2 regions of the Clostridium sp. LY3-2 genome follow, and region 2 is predicted to be linked to the other one. Evidence: riboswitches for the same ligand, from Rfam matches in the RefSeq annotation. Region 2 holds a riboswitch; the other holds the start of a gene.
What was found. A riboswitch is a leader RNA that binds a small molecule or an ion and turns the genes downstream of it on or off. The one in region 2 is predicted to bind cyclic di-GMP.
Positions count from the first base shown of each region.

Region 1 (6,193 bases), on a different contig from region 2:
TAAATTTATCCTATATTCCATTAATTTGTCAACAATCAAGGCATATTTATGGAAATTAATCAATATTTCTCAATTTATTTAAATTAAACATCAATTTAATACCATTTTCTCTAAATAATTAGTTATTTTTTGATTTTATGTAGACCTTTTTGAACTTATACATTATTCTATAAACGAAGGTGGTGTTTGCTAAATGAACAATTTAATTAGCGATTTAGAGATTGATTTAATAAACATAAACATCTTAGATATAGATGAAGAACTTTTAATAAAACTTAAAGAAAAAGATAAAATTACAAAGGATAAATTTTACTTTTATTTGTTAGATAGAATTATAGAAGCTGAAAATTCTAAAGATACAGAAAAAATTTCTTATAGTTACTATTTAATGAGTTATTACTTGTTTTTAATTTATACTCCGTTTTTATACGAGGAGTTATCATATAAATATGCATATAGAGCTTATACTTTATCTGAAGATTTCAAATATAAAGAGTGGATGTTATTTTTTACTACTATAGAAAAGAAACTTTTAGATTCTGATCTCTCTTTAAAAATTGCAAATGAGATTTTAAATGATCATCCTACACACCAAATTGCAAATATGGTTATGTTAATGAACTAATTGTTTTTATTTTGTAATTTCTTAAGACAAAAAGGAGTATAAACTTAAAGAATAAGGAGGTGTATCGGGATTTGAAGAAAATTCTAACTACAATCTCTATGGTATTTGGCGTATTATTTTTAGTCAGTTGCTCTTTAGTCTCTCCTTCTAGTACTAGTGATAAGAGTTCTAATGAGAGTCTTGAAACTGATGAATACAAGTTCAAAAGTAGTAATGCTTATCTTGCAGCTCTAGCTATAGATGCAGCTTGGGACCTTGATAAAGACCTAAATAAAAATCTACAGTATGTAAGTATAGATACTGACACATTTATGGATTTTTCAAAAGATGACACTGCTGAACTTTTTAATTATATCAGTAAAAAATATAATGTTACTCCACTTGATATGAATATGGATGAACTTGAAGAAGCTGGATACGTAAAAGACGGTGAATTTGTAAACGGCATAGTTTATGATGTTTCAAGCTATAAGGAATACTCTAAAAATTCAGTTTCCTTTAGAGGCCGAAAGAGGCGTTCTAATCTCGGGGCAATAGGCTTTACATTTGAAGCTATAAAGGTTAAAGAAAAATGGGTTGTTATAAAATCCTCAGTAAATTGGGTTTATTAAAAAGACGCTAGAAATTTCTAGCGTCTTTTTAAATTATATTTTGATTTCATTTTCTAGTTTTTCTATATAATCTTTAATTCGTTTAAGTTTAGTTTCTTCTTTTTTTGCACTATTTATTGAATTTATATACTTTTTCTTCATTGAAAATGATAGGCTATTAAAAAATTCTTTTGCTTTATCATTTTTATTTAGTGCTTCTTCAAACTCCTTTGGAATTTCAATAACTCTCTCTTCTAAATCTTCTTCTATTTCTACGTTTATTGTATCGCCAAAAGTTTTACTTAACTTTTCCCTTATTTCTTTAGTTATGCCTATCATAAAGCAAGGCATTCCCATTTTGACTATAGACCCTCTATATTCTATTCCATCAAACTTAGCTTTTACTTTAACACGTTTCTTTTTATATACAGCTTCTACGTCAAAGGGGATTTCTATATAAGAAGCGTTCTTTCCTTCTACTTTTATTATCTGCGCTTTAAATTCCTTTTTCATTTTTATAAGTCTCCTTAAATCAAATTTCCACCCTATCTTTACCAAGAGTTTTTGCCTTATAAAGTAATTTATCTGCAAATTTTATCCCTGTTTCTAAATCTATATTTTTTATTTCTTTTACACCAGCTGAAAACGTAAATACTACTCCTCTATCATCCGGGTTAAGCTTTAATTTAGTTCTAATATTATCTAGTATTTTTTTTGCTTCAATTCTATCTTTAGAGATAAATGCAATTACAAATTCCTCTCCTCCATACCTGTAGATAATCTCATCTTTTGAAACTGAATCTTTTAATACTTTTCCAAGTTTTCTTAAAATATCATCTCCGTAGCTGTGTCCTAAACTATCATTTATATTTTTAAAGTTATCTATATCTAAGATAGCTATAGTTACTTTATTATCTTTTAATTTTTCGTGTATTAATTCTTCTCCGTATCCTCTAGTACAGACTCTAGTTAAATAATCAAAGTTAACTAGCTCTTTAAGAGCTTTTTCACTTTCTTGCTTCTCATTTAAAACTTTTCTAAGCTTTAAAGTTATAACTGCTAAAACTATTATGACTATCACTCCAGAAATTGAAACAAATTCTGCTATTGTAAGCTGCCTATTCATAAGGTTTAAAGTTGATTCATTTAACTCGTCGTTTGCAGTTGCCATCTTCGAAATTATACTATTAACTTCACTATTAGCTTCTGTACTTGCTACTTTGTAGTAAGTTTTGTAAATATTCATTCCATTTATTTTTATATTATTTTCTTCTAAATATGTAATAAGTTCGTATAAAACCTTTTTTTCGTTATAATAATCTTTGCCGTCTTTATGCATTTCTATTGCTTTCTCATAATAGGATATAGCCTTTTTTTTATCTCCCTTTTTTCTATAATAAATAGCTAATCCTACATTTGCATCTGCAACTGATTGATTATCTCCTATTTGCTGATTTAAATATTTAGCTCTTTCTATATCATCTTTTCCTTTTTCAAGGTCTCCTATTTCTAGTTCACAAAGACCAACTTCTAATAGAGAAGCATCTGATATGTTTTGATTATAAGCTTCATCTAACCTTTGATTTATCTCATTATACTTTAAAGCATGCTTATAGGCTTCTTTAAAGTCTTTCTTTTTATAAAAGTATTTCATTTTGCTATATTCAACTTTATAGTCGTCTTTTATATTTAATTTTCCTAATTTATTATAATAAAATTCTGCCTTATCCATTATGTTAAACTCCGTATAAACACATAAATACACTGAATAGGCTAAAGCTTCCGCTCTAATAATCTCATCTTCTGATAACAGATCACTATTTTTATTATTTATAATATTTAATAAATCATTTGCAGCATTAAAGCTATCTGTGAATTTCTCAATAGATAACATAGACCAAGATAGATATTCTAATTCTTTGGCTTTAAAATACTCACCACATTTTACTTTACTATATTCTAAAAGTGCGTTATTTGAAGCTTCTTTCATCTTTTCGTATTCATTTTTAGCTGAATAAATTTGCACAAGCGAGCTATAATATACACCCTTTTTGTAGGGGTCAGTTTCTTCTTCTAATGAACTTTTATATCTCTTTTCATAACCTTCTAAATCATTAAAGACTTTATTCCCAACTTGTACTCTATAATTATAAGCTTCATCTACTGCTCTTTTATCAACTGTTTTTTTAGTTAATAAAATGGCTAATAAAACCGTAACTATTATAACAAGTATCCCTATTAACACCTTTTTTATCTTCATATTTATCTCCATATTATTTTTAATATAAAAAGCCTTAACTATAAAAGTTAAGGCTAAAGCTCCTCTTTATAAAGTGCAGCTGGCTGACATAGTTTATAAACCTTAGTCCCTATAGTTTTGCGTAAATAAGATTTCTCTTATTTTGCCTAAATAATTATACTATTAAACGTATAATTATTATTTATTTTAATATATATTAATTTCTTTTTCTATTTAAATTATATACTATATTTAAATTTTATCAAAAATATTAATTATATATTAACTTAAAATCTATTTTTTCATCTTATTTAAAGTGTATAGTTTTATATGATATTTAAAATTTAGGAGACTTTTATGGAAATTTTAAGTGCAATACTTTTTGGGCTTTCATCTAATTTAGATAACTTTATTATTGGAATTTCTTATGAAATAGGAAAAAAGAAAATAACTTTTTTTGATAATCTTTTAATTGCTTTTATTGGAACTTTCGGAACATTTCTTTCAATGGAGGTTGGAAAAATAATTTCTTCGATCTTACCTAATTATATCTCAAACTTTTTAGGAGCTTTTACTATAGTAATTATGGGTGTATATTTTACTATTCAAAGTGTAATCAAGAAAAATTCAGAAGATGCTAAAATAAAAGACCTTAATTTAAAAACTACATTAGTTTTAGCATTTGGCCTTACTTTAAATAATTTAGGAGTAGGTATAGCTGCAAGTGCAACAGGTTTAAATATACCTCTAGTATGTTTTTTAAACTTCATTTTAAGTTTATTGACTATATTTTTAGGTCAAGTTCTTGGAGGAAAAGTTTTTGGAAGACTACTTGGTAAATACGGAGATATAACTTCTGGAATACTTCTTATAGTACTTGGATTAATAGAGATATTTAATTAAAAAATTTAGGGCTTAGTACTAAAATATAGTACTAAGCCCTATTGATTTTAAATTTAGAATCCTAGTGGTAATCCAAATACGAAGAAACCAATTAGTAAAGTTGTCCAGAAGATTAAGAATGCTATTGAGTAAGGCATCATTAATCTAATCATATCCCCTAAAGTATAATCTGGTTTATACTTTCTCATAAACACTAGTATTATTCCAGCGTATGACATAAGTGGTGAAATAACATTAGTTGATGAGTCTGCAAGTCTGTATGCAGCTGAAACTAAGTCTGGTGTTAAATTTTGATTTACGTTATATAACATTGGAATAAATATAGGTCCAAGTAGCATCCACTTTGAAGTTAATCCTCCAACAAATAGATTTATTAAAGCTGTTACTAATATAAATCCTATTAAAAGTAATACAGGATACTTATCTATCCCTAAGTTTTGTAAAAATGATGCACCTAAATACGTTATATACGTTCCAATATTTGAGAAACTTAATAAAGCTAAGAAGTTATATGAGAAGAAAGTTAATACTAAAACATATCCCATTCCTCCCATTTGCTTTGACATAGCTTTTACTATATCCATCGCATTTTTAAACTTTCCAACTTTCTTCCCATAGAATAGTCCAGTCATAAAGAATAAGAAAGTTATTATTAAAATTACATTATCCATTATTGGGTTTACCTTAGTTCCATCTTCACCTATAAATGGTGCAAGAGGCCCTAGTGCTAATCCTATAACTATAGCTAGTCCTATTAATAATCCAATTAATGCACTTTTTAAAGCTTTATTTTCTTCTGGCTTTACTGAAAAGTCATTTAAATTCATATCTTCTGGTATTACGTAAGTTTCTTTTTCAAGTCTAGGCTTTACGAATTTTGCTGTTACAAAATAACCTATAATTGATAAAAGTATAGTTGATGCAACTATAAAGAAATAGTGCATTGTTGCAGGATTTAAAGCTTCTCCTGCTCTTGATACAAAAGGAACACCTTGTCCTTCTGCAAATATCTTTGCATTGTTTCCAACTATTACATCTATAGGAGTTCCTGGGATTAGGTTTGCACTAAACCCGGCTGATACCCCTGCAAACGCAGCTGCCATACCTATTAAAGGATTCTTTTTAAGTCCTACGTATAACAATCCTGCAAGTGGAATTAAAATTATATAACCTGCATCTGTTGCTATACTACTCATTATTCCTAAGAAAACTAAAACTACTGGTAAAAATTTATCTGAAACCTTTAATCCTATTTTCTTAATTAAAGTACTTAAAAGCCCTGATTCTTCTGATAAACCTACTCCAAGCATAACTATAAGAATAGTTCCAAGTACCCCTCCACCGTATGCAAGCCAGTTATTTAATAAAGCATTATCAAAGATCCACCTAAAATTTTCAGCATTTAGCATATTTTTTACGCTATATGTAATATCTGCTCCGTCTGCTCCTAAAGTTGTAAATTCCTTTCCTCCCATAACTAAAGTAAGTACAAAAGTTACTGCGTAAAGTATCATAAATATAATTACTGGATCTGGAATTTTCTTACCAAACTTCTCTATAAAAGATTCTTTTTTTACTTTTCCCATATCTATATCACCCCATCATTGTTTACGTGTAAAATACACTTGTCCTTTTCTGTTCTTTTATGTAATTGATTATATCATATTTAGACGGTAAATATATATATTTTGTTAACTTTATGAATTAAAGTTAACAATTGCAGTTTTTTTGCATTATTTTATCATTTTATAATTTTTAGATATTGTTATTTAACACTTTAATAATAATCTATTTATACATCTTGCCTTTTAACTTAAAGAAAATTGTATTTGAGTA
Region 1 covers NZ_JAMDLQ010000018.1:10,789-16,981, forward strand. Annotated here, with positions in the region: gene M4I33_RS06635 (hypothetical protein) at 194-625, shown strand; gene M4I33_RS06640 (hypothetical protein) at 697-1,236, shown strand; gene M4I33_RS06645 (YdeI/OmpD-associated family protein) at 1,270-1,728, opposite strand; gene M4I33_RS06650 (tetratricopeptide repeat-containing diguanylate cyclase) at 1,748-3,475, opposite strand; cyclic di-GMP riboswitch class I at 3,547-3,632, opposite strand; gene M4I33_RS06655 (manganese efflux pump) at 3,812-4,357, shown strand; gene M4I33_RS06660 (AbgT family transporter) at 4,411-5,943, opposite strand.
Region 1: it holds a riboswitch for cyclic di-GMP, as region 2 does, so the genes downstream of both, M4I33_RS06650 (tetratricopeptide repeat-containing diguanylate cyclase) here and M4I33_RS06310 (glycosyl hydrolase family 18 protein) in region 2, are expected to answer to the same signal.

Region 2 (6,193 bases):
TATTTAAAGTGCAGATTTCTTTTTTTGATAGTAAGATAGCATTTAAAATATTGTTTTTAGTGTATAATTCGTTTGTTTTATAAGAATCTACTCCTAAGTTTTTTAGGTAATTTAAAGCTTTTTCCTTTTCATTATTTTCTATTAAAGTGTGAAGTGCTATTTTGTGGTTATTTATATCGTGAGATATTTTTCTTATATATTCTTCTTTAGATTCTAGTCTTTTTAGGTTAGAGATTTGTAAGTCATATTGCATATTTAATATTTTGTTTTTGTGCTTATAGATAGATAAATCGTATGATTTTGATATTCCAATAAGTATAAACACCTCAAAATATAGCTCTAACAAAATTGAAATAAATATTATGTAAGTGACAAGTGGTGCGTGTTTTGAGTAAAATAACACATATAAAAGACTTAAATTTTTTATTATAAGCAAAATAAACATAGATAAGGGAATTAATTTATTTACTGAATCTAATATGTATTTAAGTTTTTCAAAGTTTAGTATCTTTATAAAAAGTATTTCAAAGATTATATATAAGACAATAGAAATAAAATATGAGCTATAAAGATAAGGCTTGTACTCAAAAATCAAATAAGTGTTATTTTTAAGTAATATTTCAAAAGAACTAGAAACTGCTATAAGTGATATAAGTAGTAAATAGTATGATTTTAAAGTTAATAAATAAATATTAAACAATTCTTTTTTGTAGAAAAAAGAAAGTAAAATCGAAGCTATAATTATGTAAAAAAGAAAGCTCAATATGCTTATCTTATTAAAAAACACACCTAGTAATAATAAAAATATAAAAATTTGGCTAAAAGAAAGGGTTGGTATTATATCTTTTAACTTAAAATTAAGGTGAATTTTTGATATGTAAATTATAAATACTGAAGTTATAAAAAGGTAAATTAAAGCTATTTTAAACACTCCTTTAACTAGAAAGCTTAACCTTTATATAAGATGTAAATATATCTCTAGATGAGGATAAATACTTACTGCTTATAGGTAATGCTTTATTTGTTGTAGTTATTAAATCCTTTGAAATTATATTTTTTACATAAAGTAAATTCACTAGAAAACTTCTATGGATTCTTAAAAAATTTCTATCTTTTATTTCTTCTTCTAAGTTTGACATCTTGTTATAAAAAGAGATTTTTTCACCGTTTATAAGGTGGGCTGTTATTTTTCTTAAGTTTGATTCAAAGTATAGGACTTTGTTTAAATCTAATGTGAAAATATCTTGATTATTTTTAACGTAAAAGATATTTTTCTTATTTAATTCTATTTTTTTATATACATCTAAAAATTTAGATTTGATATCTTCTTTTGAAAATGGCTTTAAAATATAACTAAAAGCATTAACGCTATAGCTATCTAAAGCGTAATCTTTGCTGCTAGTTACAAATATTATAAAGATATCAGAAGAAGTTTTTCTGATTATTTTAGAAGTTTCTATTCCGTTTAGTCTATCGTTATCCATTAATATATCTAAAAAAATAACATCAAAATAGCTTTTATTTTTACCGTAAAAATCTAAAAGGTCTTTTGAAGATTCAAATGATGTTATTTCTATATTTAAGCCTTCGCTTTTAGATAAATCCTTTAATATTTCTGATAGTTTTTTAATAAATAAATAGTTATCGTCACATAATCCAATTTTAATCATAAAAAAAACCTTTCTTTTTAGAGATATTTGTATTATACATTAAAATTTCATAATTTTACAATAATTTGCAGTACATCTTTAATTAAAAGTTACAAAAAGTACCTTAAAACTTGCAATTATGTATACATAAAATTTACCAAATTATATACTATTAATGTAAAAGTTAACATTTAAAACTACTTAGAAAAGAGCAAGGTCACAGAAATGTGATTTACGCAAAACTATAGGGGCTAAGGCTTTTTTATAGCTATGCCAGCCAGCTGCCTAGAAGTAAAAACTTCGAGGGTTGATTTTCTAAAAAATTAATTTTAGGAGGGTAAATTTAAATGGCAAAAAACCATGCAAAAATCAGAAAAATAATAGCTACAACTATTATGGCTACAGTGGTAGCATCTACTATTTCACCTGCTTTAGAGGCATTTGCAGCAAATAATAGTAGGGAAATTACACAAAAAACAAGCACAAAAAACCAAAGTCAAAAGCGTAATGTAATGTATTATGGGGATTGGTCTATTTGGGGAGGTCAAGGGAACTTTTATCCAAAGGATATTCCAGCAGACCAGTTAACTCATTTAAACTTTGCATTTATGGATTTTGATTCTAATGGAGACTTAGTATTTACAGATAAGGATGCTGCAACAGGGGCGCCAGTCGGACAAGCTGGAGTTCAGTGGGGAGCACCAAACGCTGGAATTTTAATAGCACTTCAAGAACTTAGAGCTAAGAATCCTAACTTAAAGATAGGAATATCTGTTGGGGGATGGTCTAAGTCTGGAGATTTCTCTTTAATAGCTAGAGACAAAAATAAGAGAGATAACTTTATAAAAAATATTATAAAATTCGTAGATTACACTAATATGGATTTTATTGATTTAGATTGGGAATACCCAGGTGATGTAAGGCAGCCTGACTTAGTTGATAATAAAAATGATGAAGGTGCTATACATTCAATCCCAGAAGATAAGGAAAACTATATAACTTTACTTGAAGAATTAAGAAGCGCTTTAGATAAAAAAGGAGTTGAAGTTAATAAAGACTACGAATTATCAGTAGCACTTCCTGCACCTAAAGCTAAGGTAGACTTAGGAGTAGATGTTGATAGATTATTTAACGTAGTAGATTTTGCAAATATAATGACTTATGACATGAGAGGGGCTTGGGACCCTGTAAGTGGTCACCAAACAGGACTTTATGCAAACCCGAATGATAGCTTAAAAGGGAATAACTTATCAGTTGATGAATCAGTTGATTATCTTTTAAGTAAGGGTGCAGAACCTGAAAAGATAGTTATAGGTGCAGCTTATTATACTAGAGGTTGGAATAAGGTTTCTAAAGGAGATAATAAGGAATTACCAGGATTATTTGAAGACGCTGAAAAGAACTCAAAAGATGCAGATCAAACTCCGTCATATGGAGCTCCAAACGAAGCACCACTTACTGTCGGAGACGGGGGACGTAGTAGCGGTGTTTGGTCTTACAGAAGTTTAGATAAGTTAAAAGCTAATTATCCAGGGCTTAAAGAATATTGGGATGACACAGCTAAGGCGCCATACCTTTATGACGAATCAACAGGGAAATTCTTTACTTATGATAACGTAAAATCTATAAATGAAAAGACTAAGTATGTAAAGGAAAATAATCTAGGTGGAGTTATAGGCTGGATGGCATCTCAAGATGCACCTACTAATAATTCTAGTAGAAGAGATGAATTAACTACAGCTACTAAAAAAGGTCTTTTTGGAGAAAATGAATTACAAAAGCATGATATAGGATATTCTAATTTAGATATTTCAGCTACTGTAAATACTTACGAACAAGAGTGGGGAGTAGATAAAAAAGGATATGAGATAACTATTAAAAATAATGAAAAAGCAGAAGAGTCTAATGGAGTTTTAAAAGAAGTTGAAAGAGGTGCTGAAACTATAAAAGCACCAAAACTATATTTAAAAACTGACAAGGCATTAAATAGAGGAGATTATACATCTGGTACTGTAACTTATGAAAATGGGTATACAGTTGTAGATTTAAAATCAGTTTGGGAAGGTAAAAATATAGAACAAGGACAAACTTATACATTTAAATTATCTGGAGATGCTAAGATTGAAAGCATAGAGATAGTTCAACGTATGTCTGAAACTGGACCTGAAATTTACAAACAAACTATTTTTGGAGAAAAAGTGCCAGAAGTTAATAGCGCACCTGTACTTAGCGGAGTTTTAGATAAAACTATAAAAGTAAATGAAGATTTTGATAAGCTTCAAGGGATTACAGCAACTGACAAAGAAGACGGAGATTTAACTTCAAAAATAAAGGTAGAAGGAACTGTAGATACAAGCAAAGAAGGAAAATACACTTTAACTTACAAAGTATCTGACAAAGAAGGACTAACTACTACTAAAAACAGGGTTATAACTGTAAAGGCTGAAGAAGTTACACCTCCAGAAGTAAATTAAGCTCCAGAATTAAAAGGAGTAGAAGATAAAACTATCAAATTAAACGAAAAGTTTGATAAGCTTCAAGGAGTTACAGCAACAGATAAAGAAGACGGAGATCTAACTTCAAAAATAAAAGTAGAAGGAACTGTAGATACAAGCAAAGAAGGAAAGTACACTTTAACTTACAAAGTATCAGACAGTAAAGAATTAACTACTACTAAAAATAGAGTTATAACTGTAGAAAATGAAGAAGTTAAGCCACCAGTAGAAGATTCTGACTTTGGAGTTGGAAAAGGAGTAGAGTGGGCAGAGCAAGTTAATGCACCTTTTGCAGATATGACAGCTTGGAATAATGGAGATTTCTCTGTAAATGGAGCTTTAAATTTAAAGAAAATATCAGAAGATACAGGAGTAAAATTCTTTAACCTAGGATTTATTCAAGCAACTTCAGGAGTTCAAAACGGAAAAGTTAACTGGGGATTTGGAGGTTTTGATGTCTTAAGTGAAAGACATAAAGATAACACTCAATACCAAGGTATAAAACAAGCTATAAAAGATGTTAGAGCATTAGGCGGAGACGTTGCAATTTCTTTAGGAGGATTAAATGGAACTGCTATTTGGGAAGTTACTCAAGATGTTGACGTTTTATATAACACTTATAAAGAAATAGTTACAGGCTATGGTTTAACTAAGATTGATTTAGATATTGAAGGTGCAACTTCAACTAACAAACAGTTAAACATCCAAAACGCTAAAGCAATAAAGAGAGTTCAAGATGAAACTGGCGTAGAAGTAGTTTTAACTTTAGCTGTTTTACCTAGCGGTTTAACAAATGTTCAGTTAGATGTTTTAGAAGCTTACCTTTCTCAAGGGGTTAAGGTTGATTTAGTAAATATTATGACTATGTGCTACGGACAAGCTACTCTTCTTCCAGGTGAAAACTACGGAACAGCTTCACTTAGGGCAGTAGATAGCACTAAAGATCAATTAAAAGAATATTACAAAAAGTATGCAAATACAGAATTAACAGACAAAGAAGCATATAGAAAGATAGGAACTACAGTTTCAGTAGGATTTGAAGGAGAAGCACACCCAATCTTCCCTAAGGAGTGGACTAGCTTAGTAGTTGATCACGCTATAGAAAAAGGGCTTGGAATGACTTCAATGTGGTCTATAAATAGAGACTCTATGGCTCAATCAAATAAAGGAATATACGCTCCATACGAGCATACAAACCTATTTAAAAAGTTTGGAACAGGAGAAGAAATTCCAGATAAAAATGCAGCTCCAACTTTTAGTGGAATAGAAGATAAGACTATTAATTTAGGAGATAGCTTTAATCCATTAGAAGGAGTAAAGGCTAACGATAAAGAGGACGGAGACTTAACTTCTAAGATTGAAGTTACAGGAAAAGTTGATACTTCAAAGAGTGGAAAATACACTTTAACTTATAAAGTATCTGATAGTGAAGGTTTAGAAACAACTAAAACTAGAACTATAACTGTAAAAGATAACTCTATTGTAGAAGATACTTTTGATATTAATAAAATCTATTATGGCGGAGAAATAGTTATCTACAAAGGTGAAGAATACAAAGCTAAGTGGTGGGTTCAAGGTGAAGCACCAGACAAATCACAAGCATTTGAAAAGATAGTTAAACCTAATGAAGACGGAAGCTTAAACTGGTATGAAGGAATGGTTTGTACTGGCGGAATGCAGGTTTCTTTTGAAGGAAAGATATATGAAGCTAAATGGTGGACAACATCAAAGCCAGGTAGCGATGATTCTTGGAAATTAATCAAATAAAATATTAGAAATCTAAATATTATAAAGTTAGAAAAAGTAATTAGTAAGAAGAAAAGAGCATGGTATTTAAAAATATCGTGCTCTTTTTCTATTAATATATTTACGTTAATAGAAATAAGTATTAATATGGTAAAAATAGGAAAAAAGAAGGGGAGAAAATATGGGAAAATTTTTAAAGGAAAATATAGAGACGATTATTAGAATAATAATATTTTGTATAGGGTTATATATAATCTATAATAGCGTTATTTGGGGAAGAGAGGATGCAGTAAATTATATCAG
Region 2 covers NZ_JAMDLQ010000017.1:65,830-72,022, reverse strand. Annotated here, with positions in the region: gene M4I33_RS06320 (sensor histidine kinase) at 1-325, opposite strand, end outside; gene M4I33_RS06315 (LytTR family DNA-binding domain-containing protein) at 936-1,670, opposite strand; cyclic di-GMP riboswitch class I at 1,850-1,938, shown strand; gene M4I33_RS06310 (glycosyl hydrolase family 18 protein) at 1,997-4,123, shown strand; partial or broken gene M4I33_RS06305 (immunoglobulin-like domain-containing protein) at 4,142-4,333, shown strand; gene M4I33_RS06300 (immunoglobulin-like domain-containing protein) at 4,442-5,911, shown strand; gene M4I33_RS06295 (hypothetical protein) at 6,072-6,193, shown strand, end outside.